Regions from separate parts of the Allomesorhizobium aridi genome, predicted to be linked through region 1. Evidence: predicted binding sites of a transcription regulator. Region 1 holds the regulator's gene; the other holds the start of a gene.
The links. The regulator LexA, encoded in region 1, represses DNA repair genes until DNA is damaged. The targets are predictions, from matches to a motif close to TGTTCNNNNTGTGTTCNG.
Positions count from the first base shown of each region.

Region 2: ACG873_RS06230 (sel1 repeat family protein) is a predicted target of LexA. The motif match lies at 3,857-3,874, and genes of this name have one in related genera.

Region 1 covers NZ_CP171729.1:1,862,716-1,870,712, reverse strand. The annotation lists gene gltA (citrate synthase) at 1-153, opposite strand, end outside; partial or broken gene gltX (glutamate--tRNA ligase) at 324-1,747, opposite strand; gene ACG873_RS11165 (ComEC/Rec2 family competence protein) at 1,914-4,688, shown strand; gene lexA (transcriptional repressor LexA) at 5,008-5,727, opposite strand; gene glp (gephyrin-like molybdotransferase Glp) at 5,834-7,039, opposite strand; gene moaC (cyclic pyranopterin monophosphate synthase MoaC) at 7,039-7,527, opposite strand; gene trpC (indole-3-glycerol phosphate synthase TrpC) at 7,530-7,997, opposite strand, start outside.
Region 2 covers NZ_CP171729.1:870,496-878,492, reverse strand. The annotation lists gene ACG873_RS06245 (VOC family protein) at 1-406, shown strand, start outside; gene ACG873_RS06240 (acetyl/propionyl/methylcrotonyl-CoA carboxylase subunit alpha) at 515-2,548, shown strand; gene ACG873_RS06235 (peroxiredoxin) at 2,592-3,257, opposite strand; gene ACG873_RS06230 (sel1 repeat family protein) at 3,583-3,849, opposite strand; gene ACG873_RS06225 (DUF2147 domain-containing protein) at 4,285-4,626, shown strand; gene ACG873_RS06220 (hypothetical protein) at 5,276-5,470, shown strand; gene ACG873_RS06215 (AMP nucleosidase) at 5,546-7,048, shown strand; gene ACG873_RS06210 (endonuclease/exonuclease/phosphatase family protein) at 7,135-7,997, shown strand, end outside.

The DNA.
Region 1 (7,997 bases):
CGCCGTGGAGGTGAAGCCCGGATCGTAGGTGAATGCCCCGGTGTCGCGGTAGAGCGCGCTGATGTCGATCACGTCGGGACCGACGGATCCGCCGCGCGTTTTCAGTTCGAGAGTCTTGCCGCCAAATTCCAGTTTCGCTGTTGATTCGGTCATCAAAAACTCCCTTCGTTTATGCGGCGCAAAGCGCCTCTTCGGCAATGCAGCAGGGCCGGAAAGCGCGCTTGTGCTAACGCATTTGCCCCGCCCTGCCTAGTTATCCCATAGCAGCAATGTTGCACCGCAACACGCTGCTTTCAATGCAGTTCGAATGGGCCAGGAAGGCCTCAATCGATTTGATCCGCAATTCGCGCCAGGCTTTCCTCCCGGCCGAGCACGGCAAGCACGTCGAACACGCCGGGCGAGGTGCTTTTGCCGGTCAACGCCGCGCGAAGAGGCTGCGCGGCCGCCCCGAGCTTCAGGCCGTTTGCGGTCGCGAATTCTCGGATAGCCGCCTCGGTCGAAGCGGCGTTCCATTCCCCCGTCACCGCCTGGAGCGCCGCGTGCGCGCCGGAGAGGGCCGTACGAGGCTTCTCCCCCAAAAGCGCTGCCGCCTTCTCGTCGATCGCGAGCGGCCGCTCGGCAAACAGGAAAGCCGCGCCCTCCGCCAGTTCCACAAGCGTTTTGGCGCGCTCCTTCAGGCCGGGCATCGCCGCCAGAAGCTGTTTCTTGCGCGTGTCGTTCATCCCCTCGATCAAAAGCGATCCGTTCGGCAGGTAGGGCAGCGTCGAGATCAGCGCGTCCGTCAGCTCTGCGTCTTCCATCTGGCGCATATGCACGCCGTTAAGCGCCTCCAGCTTCTGGAAATCGAAGCGCGCGGCACCCTTGTTGACGTCGTCGATGTCGAACCAGCGGATCATGTCATCAAGGCTCATCACCTCGTCGTCGCCGTGGCTCCAGCCTAGGCGCACGAGATAGTTTCGCAGGGCCGCCGGCAGGTAGCCCAAGGCGCGATAGGCCTCGACGCCGAGCGCGCCGTGCCGCTTCGACAGCTTGGCGCCGTCCGCTCCATGGATCAGCGGTATGTGGGCCATCACAGGAATGTCCCAATCCATCGCGTCGTAGATGACCTGCTGGCGGGCCGCGTTGGTCAGGTGGTCGTCGCCGCGGATGATGTGCGTCACGCCCATATCGTGGTCGTCGACCACTACGGCATGCATGTAGGTCGGGTTGCCGTCCGAGCGCAGGATGATGAAGTCGTCGAGATCCTTGTTGGGAAAGCGCACGTCGCCCTGCACGCGATCGCGCACGATCGTCTCGCCCTCGGTCGGCGCCTTGATGCGGATTGCGCCCTTGACGCCCGCCGGCGCATCGGCCGGATCGCGGTCCCGCCACCGGCCGTCATAGCGCGGCGGGCGGCTCTCGGCGCGTGCCAGTTCGCGCATCTGGTTGAGCTCTTCAGGCGAGGCGTAGCAGTAATAGGCCTTGCCCAGCCGAACAAGTTCCTCCGCCACCTCGCGGTGACGCGCCGCCCGCTCGAACTGCGAGACCGGCTCACCTTCCCAAAGCAGGCCAAGCCAGGTCAGCCCGTCGAGGATCGCGGCCGTCGCCGCCTCGGTCGAGCGCTGCCGGTCGGTATCCTCGATGCGCAGCAGCATCGTGCCCTTGGTGTGGCGGGCGTAGAGCCAGTTGAACAAGGCCGTGCGCGCCCCCCGATATGGAGGTAGCCTGTGGGCGAGGGTGCAAAGCGGGTGACAACGGTGTCGGGCATCGGGATTTCCAGGAAACGGCGCGCCGGATGCAGGCAGGAATGTGCCCAGGGCGCGCATGGCAATTCGGTGCCGTTCATGTAGCATAGAAGGTCGGTGGTGCAAGGGGCAGGGGCCGGCACGCCCGACGCTGCGGCGTCGGCATAGCCGCTCCTGGAGGGGGCGCGGATGGCCGGCCGGACGGCGGCGAGCGATGTCAGCGAGCGTGCGCTCCTTGCGCCTGCGCAGGATGCCGCGACGCTCGTCCCGTTTCAGTCTCCAGTAGCCCAGCCTCTCACAAGCCGCCGGTATCCGCTCCCGGCGTTACCTGCCGACGCATCTCCAGAACTGCGTTGGCAGGAGCCGCTTGCCACCGCCCGCGCTCTGGTTCCCGCGCTGCGCCGGGACATCACGCTCGAAATCGATCGCGGCGCGGCATTTCTGCTCCTGCCGGTCTTCTTGGCATTCGGCGCCATTGTCTATTTCGCGCTTCCTTTCGAACCAGGTGCAGCGCCTGCGCTTGCCGGCGGGGTGGTCGTCGGCCTGATCCTCGCCCTGCTGCCGTCGCGCGGCGCATTGCACTTGATTTTGGCTGCTGCCTTGGTTTGCCTGCTGGGGTTTCTGGCTGCAAAGGCCGAAACTTGGCGCGCCGGCACGAAAATGCTGGGCGGCGAAATATCGACCATCGTCACCGGCAAGGTCGCGGCGATCGACCATCTGGCCAACGGCCGCACGCGATTGACACTGGACCTTACTGCGACCGCCCGCCCGAAACTGCGCTATGCGCCGGACAGGATCTGCGCCTCGGCCGCAAAGATTCCGGCCGGCCTGACGGTCGGCGCTGAGATCACCGGCCTCGTGCGGCTGATGCCGCCGTCCGGGCCGGTGCGGCCGCAAAGCTATGACTTTTCCTTCGAGAGCTATTTTGACGGTATCGGCGCGAGCGGCTTTTTCCTGCGCGCCCCGCAATTGACGACCGTGGTCGCACCGCAGCCGACACTTGCGGAAGAGAAAATGAGCGAGAACAATGAGCTGGCCGGCGACCCTCACATGCCGCAACCGGATCTGTCGTTGCCGGCGCGAGTCTCGGCCTGGATCCAGAACGGCCGCAACGCCATCGCCGATCGCATACGCAAAAGCATCGGCGGGCCGGAAGGCGAAATCGCCGCGGCCCTGGCTGTAGGCGTCCGCGCCGGCATTCCCGAGGCGGTCAATGAATCGCTGCGCCGCACCGGCCTCTATCACATCATCTCGATATCGGGCCTGCACATGGCGCTGGTCGCCGGCACGATCATGGGCGGCCTGCGCGCCGGCTTCGCGCTGTTTCCAGGCTTTGCTTCGCGGCGGCCGGTCAAGAAATACGCTGCTGTCGCGGCACTTGCGGCAATCGCCGCCTATCTCTTCATCTCCGGCGGCGAAGTTGCGGCTCAGCGCAGCTTCATCATGCTTGCGGTGATGCTGACGGCGCTGCTGTTTGACCGCGCCGCACTGACCATGCGCAACTTGGCGATCTCCGCGATCCTCGTCATTGCCGTCTCCCCGCATGAGGTGATGGGCCCAAGCTTCCAGATGTCGTTCGCCGCGACCGCAGCGCTTGTCGGCGCCTATGCCTGGTGGTCGGATCGCCAGCAGGCGCGAACCGGCGCGCCGCATGCGGCCGGTCGTTCGACGTCCCACCTCGCATTCAGGAAAATACTGGCCATCGCCGCCGGTCTGATGGTCACATCCGTGGTGGCGGGGCTGGCGACGGCCGTCTTCGGCGCCTATCACTTCCAGCGCGTCTCGCCGCTCAGCCTTGCCGCGAACCTGGTGGCCATGCCGATCGTCTCGGTGCTGGTCATGCCGTTCGCGGTGATGGGCGCCGTCGCCATGCCGTTCGGCCTCGACGCGCCGTTCTTCTTTGTCATGGGCAAGGGCCTCTCGGCCATGATTGCGGTCGCCGACTGGTTTTCCGCCCGCTCGCCACTCGACGCCGTCGGACTCGTGCCCGTCCAGGCCGTCCTGCTCACCACCGTCGCATTGATCTTCGCCACGATGACAACAACAACCCGGCTCCGGCTGGCGGCCCTACCGTTCGCCGTACTGGCCGTGGCGGCGCTAGTATTCGCGAAAACGCCGAACGTGTTTGTTTCGGAGGACGGACGTCTGGTCGCACTACGCAATGGTGAGGGAGAGTTGGCCGTCAATCGAGCCCGGCCGAACCAGTTCACGATCGACAGTTGGAAGCGGGCGCTCCGCGCAGAAACCGTTGTCCCGCCCGCGCAGCCCGCCAATTCGCTAAAGCGTCATTCCGATGAGCCTGCAGTGTCCGGGCGCGCCGACACAAATACTGCGGCGGTCGAAACCGTAACGCTCGCCGCCACGGCCGATCGCGATCCCACTGATTCCAGCATGCAGAACGCCGACGGGCTCGCATCATCCGGCGGCTCCGGCACGAATGCTGCGGCGACGGAAACGCCGATGCCCGCAGCGACGGCGAGTGGAAATCCCACTAATCCTATCAAGCGGCATTCCGACGAGCCCGCTTCATCCGGCCCACCTGCCGAGAATGCTGCGGAAATCGCCCCGCAATCGCCCGTCGGACGCGTTCCCGGCGTCCGGTTCGACTGCAGCCCGGCGCTATGCGCGATTCGCCACCCGTCCGGCTACATCGTCGTTCATACGGCTGATAGCTCTGCTGCGCGAAGCGCCTGCAACTATGCGGCCCTGATCGTCATCGATGATGCGACTGCCGAACTGTCCTGCGGAAATCCGGCTGTAGCGATCGTGACCAAACGAGAGTTGGCTAGGCACGGCAGCGCTGCAATCTATTTCGCCGCGCTGGGTTCAAACCCTGAAATCCGCCATGCGGTGGCCGAGCCTTACCGCCCGTGGCACGCGCAACGCCGCTTCTCGCGCGCCGCGCGCGGCATGCCGCCCTACCAGCGAAAGACGAAACCTCCAGCGATGGAGCCGGCCAAATAGCAGGACGCGGCCTTGAAGTTTTTGACCGATCCGACGATCCCGCCTTGGCAGACACCGCCGATGGCAATCGGCGGCAAAGAGCATTGTCATCCCGGCGGACCAAGCGAAGGGAGAAGAGCCGGACCTGAGAAGCGTGGCCGGGTGGGCGCAAGAATGCCGCTCGTGCGAAACCGGCACAAAGAGCAAGGGTTCGGGCCACGCTGACGCCGGCCAATGAGTCCGGAATAGCCTACTGTTCACCCCGGCTTCCGGGATGACACCCACTCAGGTTCCGAAACCTTTACAACTTCGCCAGCGCCGACCACGCCAGCACCAATTTTCAATAGCGCCGGATCAGTCCAACGAGCTTGCCCTGCACCTTGACCCGGTCGGGTCCGAAAATCCGCGTTTCATAGGCCGGGTTTGCGGCTTCGAGCGCAATGGACGCGCCCTTGCGGCGGAAGCGCTTCAGCGTCGCTTCCTCCTCGTCCACCAGCGCAACGATGATCTCGCCGGGATTGGCGGTGCTGGCGTTGCGGATGATCACAGTATCGCCGTCGAAAATGCCGGCCTCGATCATCGAATCGCCCTTCACCTCGAGCGCATAATGCTCGCCGCCCGAAATCATATCCGGCGGCACGGAGATCGAATGCGTCTTGTGCTGGATGGCCTCGATGGGCACGCCGGCGGCGATGCGCCCCATCACCGGGATGGATATCGAGGCGCGGACGTCGTCGTCATTGCCGGCCGCAGGCATCCGCGACGGCTCCGGCATGCGGCGGCCGAGGCTGCCCTCGATGACGCTGGGCGAGAATTTCCGCGCCGCGTTCAGGCCCGGCGCGATCGAATCGGGAAGCCGCAGAACCTCAAGCGCCCGCGCCCGGTTGGGCAGGCGGCGGATGAAGCCGCGCTCCTCAAGCGCCGTGATCAGGCGGTGGATTCCGGACTTCGACGCAAGGTCCAGCGCATCCTTCATTTCGTCGAAGGAAGGAGGGATCCCGGCCTCTTTCAGCCGTTCATGGATGAAGAGCAGCAGTTCATGTTGTTTGCGCGTCAGCATCACCAGCCCCCGAGAATCAAACGGAAAACAAATCCAGAACAAACACTATATGTTCCAGTTGTGTTCCGCAACCTTTTAAATTTTAATGAATCCGTTGACGATTTGTTCAGCGTAGCATCAGCACGTCGCACGGAGCACCGGCATCGGCGGCCGCTGCGAGCGGTTGGCGCACGATCAGCGCGTTGGCGTCGGCGAAAATCCTGAGCATCGAAGAATCCTGCACGCGGAAGGGCGTCGCCACCGGAGCGTCGGGGCCAGCGTCCACCACGGCGCGTATATAGTCCTGGCGCATATCGTTGGCGGGCAGGGCGGTCCCCAGCACGGCCTGGCGCATGTCCGGCTGATAGGGGCGGCCGCCCAGCCGCGCCACCAGCGGCTTCAGGAACAGATGCGAGCAGACCAGGCTCGCCACAGGATTGCCGGGCAAGCCGAGGCAGCGCGTGCCGCCGAGCCGCCCGAACATCAGCGGCTTGCCCGGCCGCATTGCGATCTTCCAGAAGTCGAGCGCCATGCCTTCGCCGGTCAGCACGTCATGGATGAAATCGTGGTCGCCGACGGACGCCCCGCCGAGCGTCACGATCACGTCGGCGTGCGCCTCCATGGCCTCCTGGACGAGCGCCGAAATCGCTTCCCTGCGGTCCGGCGCGATGCCGAGGTCGAGCACCCGCGCGCCCACCGACTGCGCGATCGCGGCGACGCCGAAGGCGTTGGAGGCGATGATCTGGTCCGGCCCCGGCTCGCTGCCCGGCGGCAGCAATTCGTCGCCCGTCGCGATGATCGCCACCAGCGGACGCCTGACCAAGCGAAGCGCGGCGTGATTGGCGGAGGCCGCCAGCGACAGCGCCGCCGCATCGAGCACGCGTCCCGGTTCGAGCAGCCGGTCGCCCTCGGCGAAATCCAGGCCCTTGCGCCTTATGTGCCGGCCGGCCGCGACCGTTTCCGTCACCTCAACGCCGTTCTCGCCGACGCTGCTCGTATTCTCCTGGATGACGATCGTATCTGCGCCTTCCGGCATCGGCGCGCCGGTGAAAATCCGCACCGCCTGTCCAGGCTCGACCTTGCCGTCGAATCGCCGCCCGGCCGGGGCCGCGCCGATGATCTCGAGTTGCACCGGCACCTTTGCGACGTCCGCGGCGCGCACGGCGTAACCGTCCATGGCCGAGGCGTCGAAGGGCGGCTGCGTCCGCAGCGCCATGACCGGTTCGGCGAGCACGCGCCCCGCCGCTTCGGCCAGCGGCACGGTTTCCGCTTCGCCGGGCGCCGCCCCATCGAGCAGCCGCTGAAGGGCTTCTGAGACGGGCAGCAGCGCCATTACGCGCCCGCCCGGTAGTCGCCGGACTTGCCGCCGGTCTTTTCCACCAGCCTTATCCCGGAAATCTCCATGCCCCGGTCGACCGCCTTGGCCATGTCGTAGATGGTCAGGCAGGCGACCGACGCAGCGGTCAGCGCCTCCATTTCCACGCCTGTCTTGCCGGTGACGCGGGCGAGTGCGACGACGCGCAGGCCGGGCAGGGCGGGTTCCGGCTGGATGTCGATGGACACCTTGGTGAGCAGCAGCGGATGGCAGAGCGGGATCAACTCATGCGTCTTCTTGGCCGCCATGATGCCGGCGATGCGGGCCGCGCCCAGCACGTCGCCCTTTTTTGCGTCGCCGGCCATGATCATGCGCAGCGTCTCGGGCAGCATGATGACGAGCCCCTCGGCGATCGCCGTCCGCTCGGTTTCGGCCTTGGCCCCGACATCGACCATATGCGCCTCGCCCTGCGCGCCGAGATGGGTGAGCTTCTTTCCGCCGGCCATGACTATCCCTCGGCGGCGACGATTTCGCCGGTAAGCAACGCGCGTGTCGCCGCCGCCACGTCCGCCTGCCGCATCAGGCTTTCGCCGACCAGGAAGGTGCCGATGCCGCTCCGCGCCAGCCGCTGGCAATCCTCATGAGCGAAGATGCCGCTTTCGCCGACCAGATGCCGGTCGCCCGGCACGAGTTTCGCCAGCCGCTCCGAGGTTTCCAACGACACGTCGAACGTCCGCAGGTTGCGGTTGTTGATGCCAATCAGCCGCGACGAGAGTTTCAGCGCGCGCTCCGTCTCGGCCTCGTCATGCACCTCGACCAGCACGTCCATGCCGAGTTCGAACGCGGTTTCCTCGATCGCGCGGGCATCGTCGTCGTTGACGCTCGCCATGATGATCAGGATCGCATCGGCCCCCCAGGCGCGCGCCTCATGGACCTGATAGGGATCGAACAAAAAGTCCTTGCGCAGCGCCGGCAG
Region 2 (7,997 bases), 990 kb from region 1:
CAAGCCGCAGGGCGAGGGCCAGCCGCCCGCGCCGCCGATGACGCCCGGCCATGTCGGCTGGCACGAACTCTATGCGGCAGAGTGGAAGAGCGCGTTCGATTTCTATGCCGGCCAGTTTGGCTGGACCAAGACCGACGCGATGGATATGGGTGAGATGGGGACCTACCAGATGTTCTCCGTCGGCGGCGAGGCGATCGGCGGCATGTTTAACAAGCCGGCCGATGTGCCTGCCCCGTACTGGCTCTTTTATTTCAACGTCGGCGATATCGACGCCGCGACCCAGCGCGTCACCGGCAATGGCGGCAAAGTGCTGATGGGCCCGATGGAGGTGCCCGGCGGCGGCTGGATCATTCAGGCAAGCGACCCGCAGGGCGCAATGTTCGCGCTGGTAGGCCGCAAGGGCTAAAATATTGGGCAGGCGTCGGGGACAGTTTACTTTTTTGCCCCGGGAGGGCATCGACGGCTCCGCGTTCGCGCAAGGGGCAAAAAGTAAACTGTCCCCAACGGAGGCTCGATGTTCAGCAAAATCCTGATCGCCAATCGCGGCGAGATCGCAGTCCGCGTCATCCGCACCGCGCGCAAGATGGGCGTGAAGACCGTCGCCGTCTATTCGGACGCCGATGCCAAATCACTGCATGTCGCCATGGCCGACGAGGCCGTGCATATCGGCCCCTCGCCGGTCGGCGAAAGCTACCTCGTCGGCGACAGGATCATCGCGGCGGCGTTGGATACCGGCGCCAAGGCGATCCATCCTGGCTATGGCTTTCTGTCCGAAAATCCCGATTTCGTCGACAAGGTGACGACAGCAGGCCTTATCTTCATCGGACCTTCGGCCGCCTCGATCCGCGCCATGGGATTGAAGGACGCGGCAAAGCTCCTGATGGAAAAGGCCGGCGTGCCGGTTGTGCCGGGCTACCACGGCGACGGCCAGGCGCTGGTGCTGCTCGCCACCAAGGCGCGCGAGATCGGCTATCCCGTGCTGATCAAGGCGCGGGCCGGCGGCGGCGGCAAGGGCATGCGGCGGGTCGAAAGCCCCGACGATTTCGCCGAGGCGCTGTCGGGGGCCAAGCGGGAGGCCAAGGCCTCGTTCGGCGACGACCATGTGCTGGTGGAAAAATACGTCGACAAGCCGCGCCACATCGAGGTGCAGGTGTTCGGCGACAATTTCGGCAATGCGGTGCATCTCTTCGAGCGCGACTGCTCGGCGCAGCGCCGCCACCAGAAAGTGATCGAGGAGGCCCCTGCCCCCGGCATGCCGGAGGCCGTTCGCAAGGCAATGACCGACGCCGCTGTAAAGGCGGCGAAGACGATAAAATATTCAGGCGCCGGCACGATCGAGTTCATCGTCGACGCCTCCGAGGGGCTCCGGCCCGACCGCTTCTGGTTCATGGAAATGAACACGCGCCTGCAGGTCGAGCACCCGGTGACCGAGATGGTGACCGGCGTCGACTTGGTCGAATGGCAACTCAGGGTGGCGGCGGGCGAGAAGGTGCCTATGAAGCAGGACGAGATCAAGCTCGACGGCCACGCTTTCGAGGCGCGCATCTACGCAGAGGATCCGGCGCGGGGCTTTTTGCCCGCCATTGGCACGCTGCACCATCTGCAATTCGCGGATGTGGCGAACAGCGCAAAGCTTCGGGTCGAGACCGGGGTGCGGGCCGGCGACGCCGTCTCGCCCTTCTACGATCCGATGATCGCCAAGTTGGTCGTGCACGGACCCGACCGCGAGACGGCGCTGACGGTGCTCGCCGATGTGCTGGAGCGCACCGAGATCGCCGGGTCGATCACCAATACGAGCTTCCTGGCGGCCCTTGCCCGCGATCCGGATTTCGCCGCCGGCGATGTCGACACCGGGCTGATCGCACGCAAACAGGAGGCGCTGACCACGGTCGCGCCGGCAAGTGCGGAGACGATCGCGCAGGCGGCGCTCGCCGCGTCGGGCATGGGAAGTGCTGCAGCGGGCGACCCTTGGGACGCGCTCGCCGGTTATGCGCATTTCCACGCCGGCGCGCGGCGGACGGTTCTGCGTCACGGGGAAACCGAAACGGTCGCGCTGATCTCACCGCGCCCTGACGGACTATTCGACGTTGCTCTGGATGGCGCCGCCTCTCACCCTTACCCTCTCCCCGTGACTGACGGGGAGAGAGGGGCGTCAGCGTTGCGACCAGTCCCCTTCACGGGGAGAAGATCCCGGCAGAGGGATGAGGAGCCGGATCGCAAGGTGCGCGTCGCCCTTTGGCCAGGCCACGTCACCGTCTTCGAGCGCGTTGCGTCCTACACGTTCGCGATACCCGACCCGTTTGCCAAAGCCGCCGACGCCGAAGCCGGCATAGCTTCGATGCGCGCACCGATGCCGGGGCTGGTGAAGGTGGTGAAGGCCGTCAGCGGCGAGATCGTTCGCAAAGGTCAGCCGCTGCTCATCCTCGAAGCCATGAAGATGGAGCACACAGTGGCCGCGCCGCATGACGGCGTCATCGCCGAGATCGCGGCGGAGGGCGCGCAGGTCACCGACGGAACCGTGCTGGTGCGGTTCGAGGAGGCCTCATAGACTTAGCCGCCGACGCATGCGCCGGCGGCCTGATACGGCCGTCTCAGGAATCGAGCGCCGGTTGCTTCGTTTTGCGCAGATAGGGCAGCACGCGGTCGAAACTGCCGAAGCGCTTTGTCGCGTCCTCGTCGGAAACGGCGGCTGTGATGATCACGTCCTCGCCCTGCTTCCACTGCGCCGGCGTCGCAACCTGATGCTTGGCGGTCAACTGGATCGAATCCAGCGCGCGTAGGATTTCGTCGAAGTTGCGCCCCGTCGTCATCGGATAGGTCAGCATCAGCTTGATCTTCTTGTCGGGACCGATCAGGAACACCGAGCGTACCGTCGCGTTGTCGGCGGGCGTCCTGCCTTCCGAGGTGTCGCCGGCGCCAGCCGGCAGCATGTCGTAAAGCTTGGCGACTGAGAGCGTCGGGTCGCCGATCATCGGATAGTTGACCTTGTTGCCCGACAGTTTCTCGATGTCTGCCTTCCACCTGTTGTGGTTTTCCACCGGATCGACCGAAATGCCGATCATCTTGGTGTTCCTGCGCGCGAACTCGTCCTTCAGCCCCGCCATGTAGCCGAGTTCGGTCGTGCAGACGGGCGTGAAATCCTTGGGATGCGAGAAAAGCACGGCATAGCCGTCGCCGATCCATTCGTGAAAATTTATCGGCCCCTCGGTCGTGTCGGCGCTGAAATCAGGGGCAGTGTCGTTGATGCGAAGGCCCATTGGTTTTCCTCCCGTGCCAGAAAAATGCCGCGCGTCGCCGCCACCATTTCGGACGGCCGAGAAAGCCTGAATGACGGCACGGCGTGAAGCCGCCATATTGCGGCAAGCCTGCGAAAAAGGAAACAGCCACGCCGGCTTTGTTCCCGCCGGTCGCGGCTGTTTCCTTGTCGAACACGATCCCCGAAAGCGTCCCCACGCTCGTGAATTCGCCGCTCACCCTGTCTTGACTGCGCGACTGGCCCGCCTCCAGGCTGCCGCGTTCTTTAAAGTTGAGGCCGATCCGTCTGTGCGGCTTGGGCCCGGGTATTCAGTCGATCCGGTGCGCTCAGTGCATCGTCATCCATTCGCGGGCCTCGCGAAGCGCCCGGGCAATCTCCTGCTTCGACATGGTCGCCGAAAGCTCCGAGCGCAGTTCCGCGGCCCGGTCCGAGCCTTTGATCGCCGCGATGTTGAACCATTTGTGCGCGGTGACGAGGTCGGCCTCGCAATCGCGGCCGGTCGCATACATCATGCCGAGTTCGAAAAGAATGTCGGCCTGGGCGGTTGCGCCCATCGCGCCGAAGCCTGCTTCAAACATTTCAAAACGTGCCATTTCGACAAGTCCCCTGTCTGTTCCTGAGAGCTGCCTTTTTGCCGTCGCGGCCTGCTCTTCCGATGCTTTCGAGAATGCCGCGCAGCCTTGAATCCGTCGTTAAGTGGCGTGCTTAATTTGCCGCAAACAAAATTCAAACAAGAGGTAAACTTCGGAATTCATTAGGGATATGGACGCTTGCATTGCTTGGGATTTGGCTGAAATTTGCCGAAAATTCGTGCCTTCCAGCGAAAGACTTCGTTCACCACGAAAACCGGTCGCGCAGACGCATCGGGCTTTCCGGACGGGAAAACGACGCGGAAAATCCTTGCTGTTCTTCCCCAGCGGCACCGCTTTTGTTTTCGTCGCGGCTGGACTAGCTTACGTTTGCGTAAAGGGACGCCGGGCGGAGGAGAAGCCCCGGCCCGTCGAACACCCAAGGGAGGAGGACACGAGATGTTTCGCAAAATGAGCATGGTCTTGGCCGCAACGTTGCTTTCAGCGGGCGCCGCCTATGCGGACCCGATCGAAGGCAACTGGAAGACGCAGAGCGGCGAGACCGCGGCTATCGGCGGCTGCGGCGGCGGCTTTTGCATCACGCTGAAGACCGGCAAGCATGCCGGCAAGCAGATCGGCAAGATGAACGCGAGCGGCGACAGCAAGTACAAGGGCACCATAACCGATCCCGCCGACGACAAGACCTATTCCGGATCGGCCAGCCTTTCGGGATCGAGCCTCAACATGACCGGTTGCGCGCTCAAGATCTTCTGCAAAACGCAGAAGTGGACCAAGCTCTAGGCTTGGCCTCACTCCCATAGAAAAGTCCCGCGAATCGGCTTTGCGGGGCTTTTTTCGCTTTGAGGCTCGGCGCCTCAGCGGTTGCACTCGTTGGTGTGGCGGTCGCATAGGGGATTTGCTCGGGCGCATACTGGCGGAAATGATGCGCCTGGCCGGCCACCTAGCGGCCCCAAGACCCGCCTGCCAGAACAGGCCTTGCTCGATTTCAGCGCGGGTGCGTTCATCCGCCGCACACACCTGCCGAACTTTCGCCCCCACATAGTGGGACTATGGCCTCTGGCTCGAAGATCGAGATCAGAAGGCTCCCGGGCCTCTTGGGTCGATGACCGCGGGGCACTGGCAAGCCCCGGCCGACGCTTCTCAACGATATTGAACGCCAGATGAACGCGGGCATCAGAGCCGGTTCAGCCGCGACAAGGCAATCTGCGTTCGATCGAGGGAAACGCTTCCATGCTCGCGCGCCGGTTCACCATAGTCTGCCTGTTCATGACCCTGTTCGGCATGTTGTTGGCGCTCCTCGTGGCCCATTCGAGCCGCCCCGCACGATCATGGGGCATCGGCATGGTCGTACCCTGCGTATTCGAAGATGGTTTTCGCTGCGCTCCGCCCAAACGCAAATAACGGAAACTGCAGCCTGGAATTGATGACAATGACCCTCTTCGCCGCCCAAACTCTCACGGTCCTCCGGCTGTTGCCCCGGGCGGCGCTCATCACGCTGCTGCTTGCCGCGCCCGTATTGGCCGTGCCGATGGCGCGCGGCGAAATAGGCACCACGATCGATGCGCCGAAGATGAAGAAGAAGGGCATGGGCTTCGTGCTGATGATCAGCCTGCAGCGCGGCTGAAGAAATAGAAGGCTGCGACCAGCTTTCGCGGTGCGCACCCCTCCCGCACCCCGTTCCAAGTCTCTATAATGGGTCATGGAAAAGAGAATCTACCCCGAACCGATCCAGAGCATCGCCTCGCCCGAGCCGTTCGCCAGGCAGAGCTTTACCGACCCGCGCGAAGCGGTGGCGGCGCTCGATGCGCTTTACCGGCGCAACACTTCCTTCCTGCGCGATTCATTCATAGCGCTTGGCAATGGCGGCGACACTCACCGCAAGTACCGCGCTTACTATCCCGAAGTCGGCGTCACGACTTCGTCCTATTCCCAAGTTGATTCACGGCAGGCCTACGGCCACATGCCGTCGCCCGGCCACTATACGACGACCATCACCAGGCCTGACCTGTTCAAGAACTATCTTGTCGAACAGCTGGGCCTGATCATGCGAAACCACGGCGTGCCGGTGGTGGTATCGGAATCGGAGACGCCGATCCCGGTGCATTTCGCCTTCCTCGAGGGCACCCATGTCGACGGGTCGATCGCCGAACGCATCAAGCGGCCTATCCGCGACCTGTTCGACGTGCCAGATCTCGACGGCACCGACGATCTTATCGCCAACGGCACTTTCGAGGCAGTACCCGGCGAGCCGCGGCCGCTGGCGCCGTTCACCGCCCAGCGCATCGACTATTCGCTGCATCGGCTGACGCACTACACCGCGACCAGTCCGGAGCATTTCCAGAATTTCGTGCTGTTCACCAACTACCAGTTCTATATCGACGAGTTCTGCGTCTACGCGCGCGAGCTGATGGCCAAGGGCGGAGGGAGCTACTCCGAATTCGTCGAGCCGGGCAACGTCATCACGCTCGCCGGCGAGACCAAGCCCACCGAGGGCGCAACGCCGTCGCGCCTGCCGCAGATGCCGACCTATCACCTGAAAAAGCCGAACCATGGCGGCATCACCATGATCAATATCGGGATCGGCCCGTCCAACGCCAAGACCATCACCGATCATGTCGCCGTGCTGCGGCCGCATGCCTGGCTGATGCTCGGCCATTGCGCCGGCCTCCGCAACACGCAGGCGCTCGGCGACTACGTGCTGGCGCACGCCTATGTGCGCGAGGACCACGTGCTCGACGCCGACCTGCCGGTGTGGGTGCCGGTCCCACCGCTGGCGGAGATACAGGTGGCGCTGCAGGAGGCGGTCGCGGAGGTCACCGGGCTGTCTGGCTACGATCTGAAGCGCATCATGCGCACCGGGACGGTCGCCACCATCGACAACCGCAACTGGGAACTGCGCGAGCAGCGTGGGCCGGTGCAGCGGCTGTCTCAGTCGCGGGCGATCGCGCTCGACATGGAATCGGCGACGATCGCGGCAAACGGCTTCCGCTTCCGCGTCCCGTACGGAACGCTGCTGTGCGTTTCCGACAAGCCGCTGCACGGCGAACTGAAGCTACCCGGCATGGCGTCGGAGTTCTACAAGCGCCAGGTCGCCCAGCACCTGACTATCGGCATCCGCGCCATGGAAAAGCTTGCCGAAATGCCGATGGACCGGCTGCATTCGCGCAAGCTGCGCAGTTTTTCGGAGACCGCATTCCAATAGACGTGCCGGCGGCCCGCGCCGACCATGAATGGGCCGCATTTCTGCCGATAAGGGCCGCGATGCACCCGACGAACATGCGAACCAAAATGTCCCTGTCGGCCTTGGCGGCGCCCGTCGCCCTGTCGCTGCCGCTGATTGCCGGCTTCTTCGGAAACGTGCACCCGGCATTCGATTCCTTCGCGCATTTCCGCATCCATCTCGCGGTGCTGATCGCGGCCTGCGCGGTGCTGCTCCTCGCACTTTCGCTGGTGAAGGAGGCTGTGGCCGCTCTCGCCTTCGCGCTGGCGGCAATCGCGACCACATCCGCCTCGATAAGCTTGCCGGGGCTTGGCCAGGTGCACGCGGCATTTGGCCAGAAGCAAGAAGGACAGGCGGTCTACCGCCTGCTGCAGATGAATGTTCGCTTCGACAATGCCGATCCGGCGCGGATATTGTCGCTGATCGGCCGCGTCCAGCCGGACGTGATCACACTCAACGAAGTGTCGTCGATGTGGGCGGAAAAGCTGGAACTGCTCTCCGCCGCTTATCCCCACCGCATCCTTTGCCCGTTTCCGGGGCGTCTCTGGGGAGCCGCGATCCTGTCGAAGCGGCCCTTCTCGGCCGGGAAAGAGCCGAGTTGCGACGGTCGCGGCTCGCTTGCCGTGGCCTCGATCGATTTCGGCGGGCGCGAGGTCGAGGTCGCAGCGATGCATCTCGGTTGGCCTTGGCCGTTTGAACAACCAGGAAACATAGCCGCCGTCTCGCCGCGGCTTGCGAAGCTTTCGGAGACGGCGCTGCTTGCCGGCGACATGAACGCTACGCCGTGGAGCGCGGCGGTCAAAAAGGTGGCGCAAGCGGGCGGACTGACGCTGGTCCCCTCGCCCGGAGCGACCTGGCTGTCGCGCCGGCTGCCCGACGGTTTCCGCTCGTTCGGGCTGCCGATCGACCAGGTTTTCGCGAAGGGCGACGT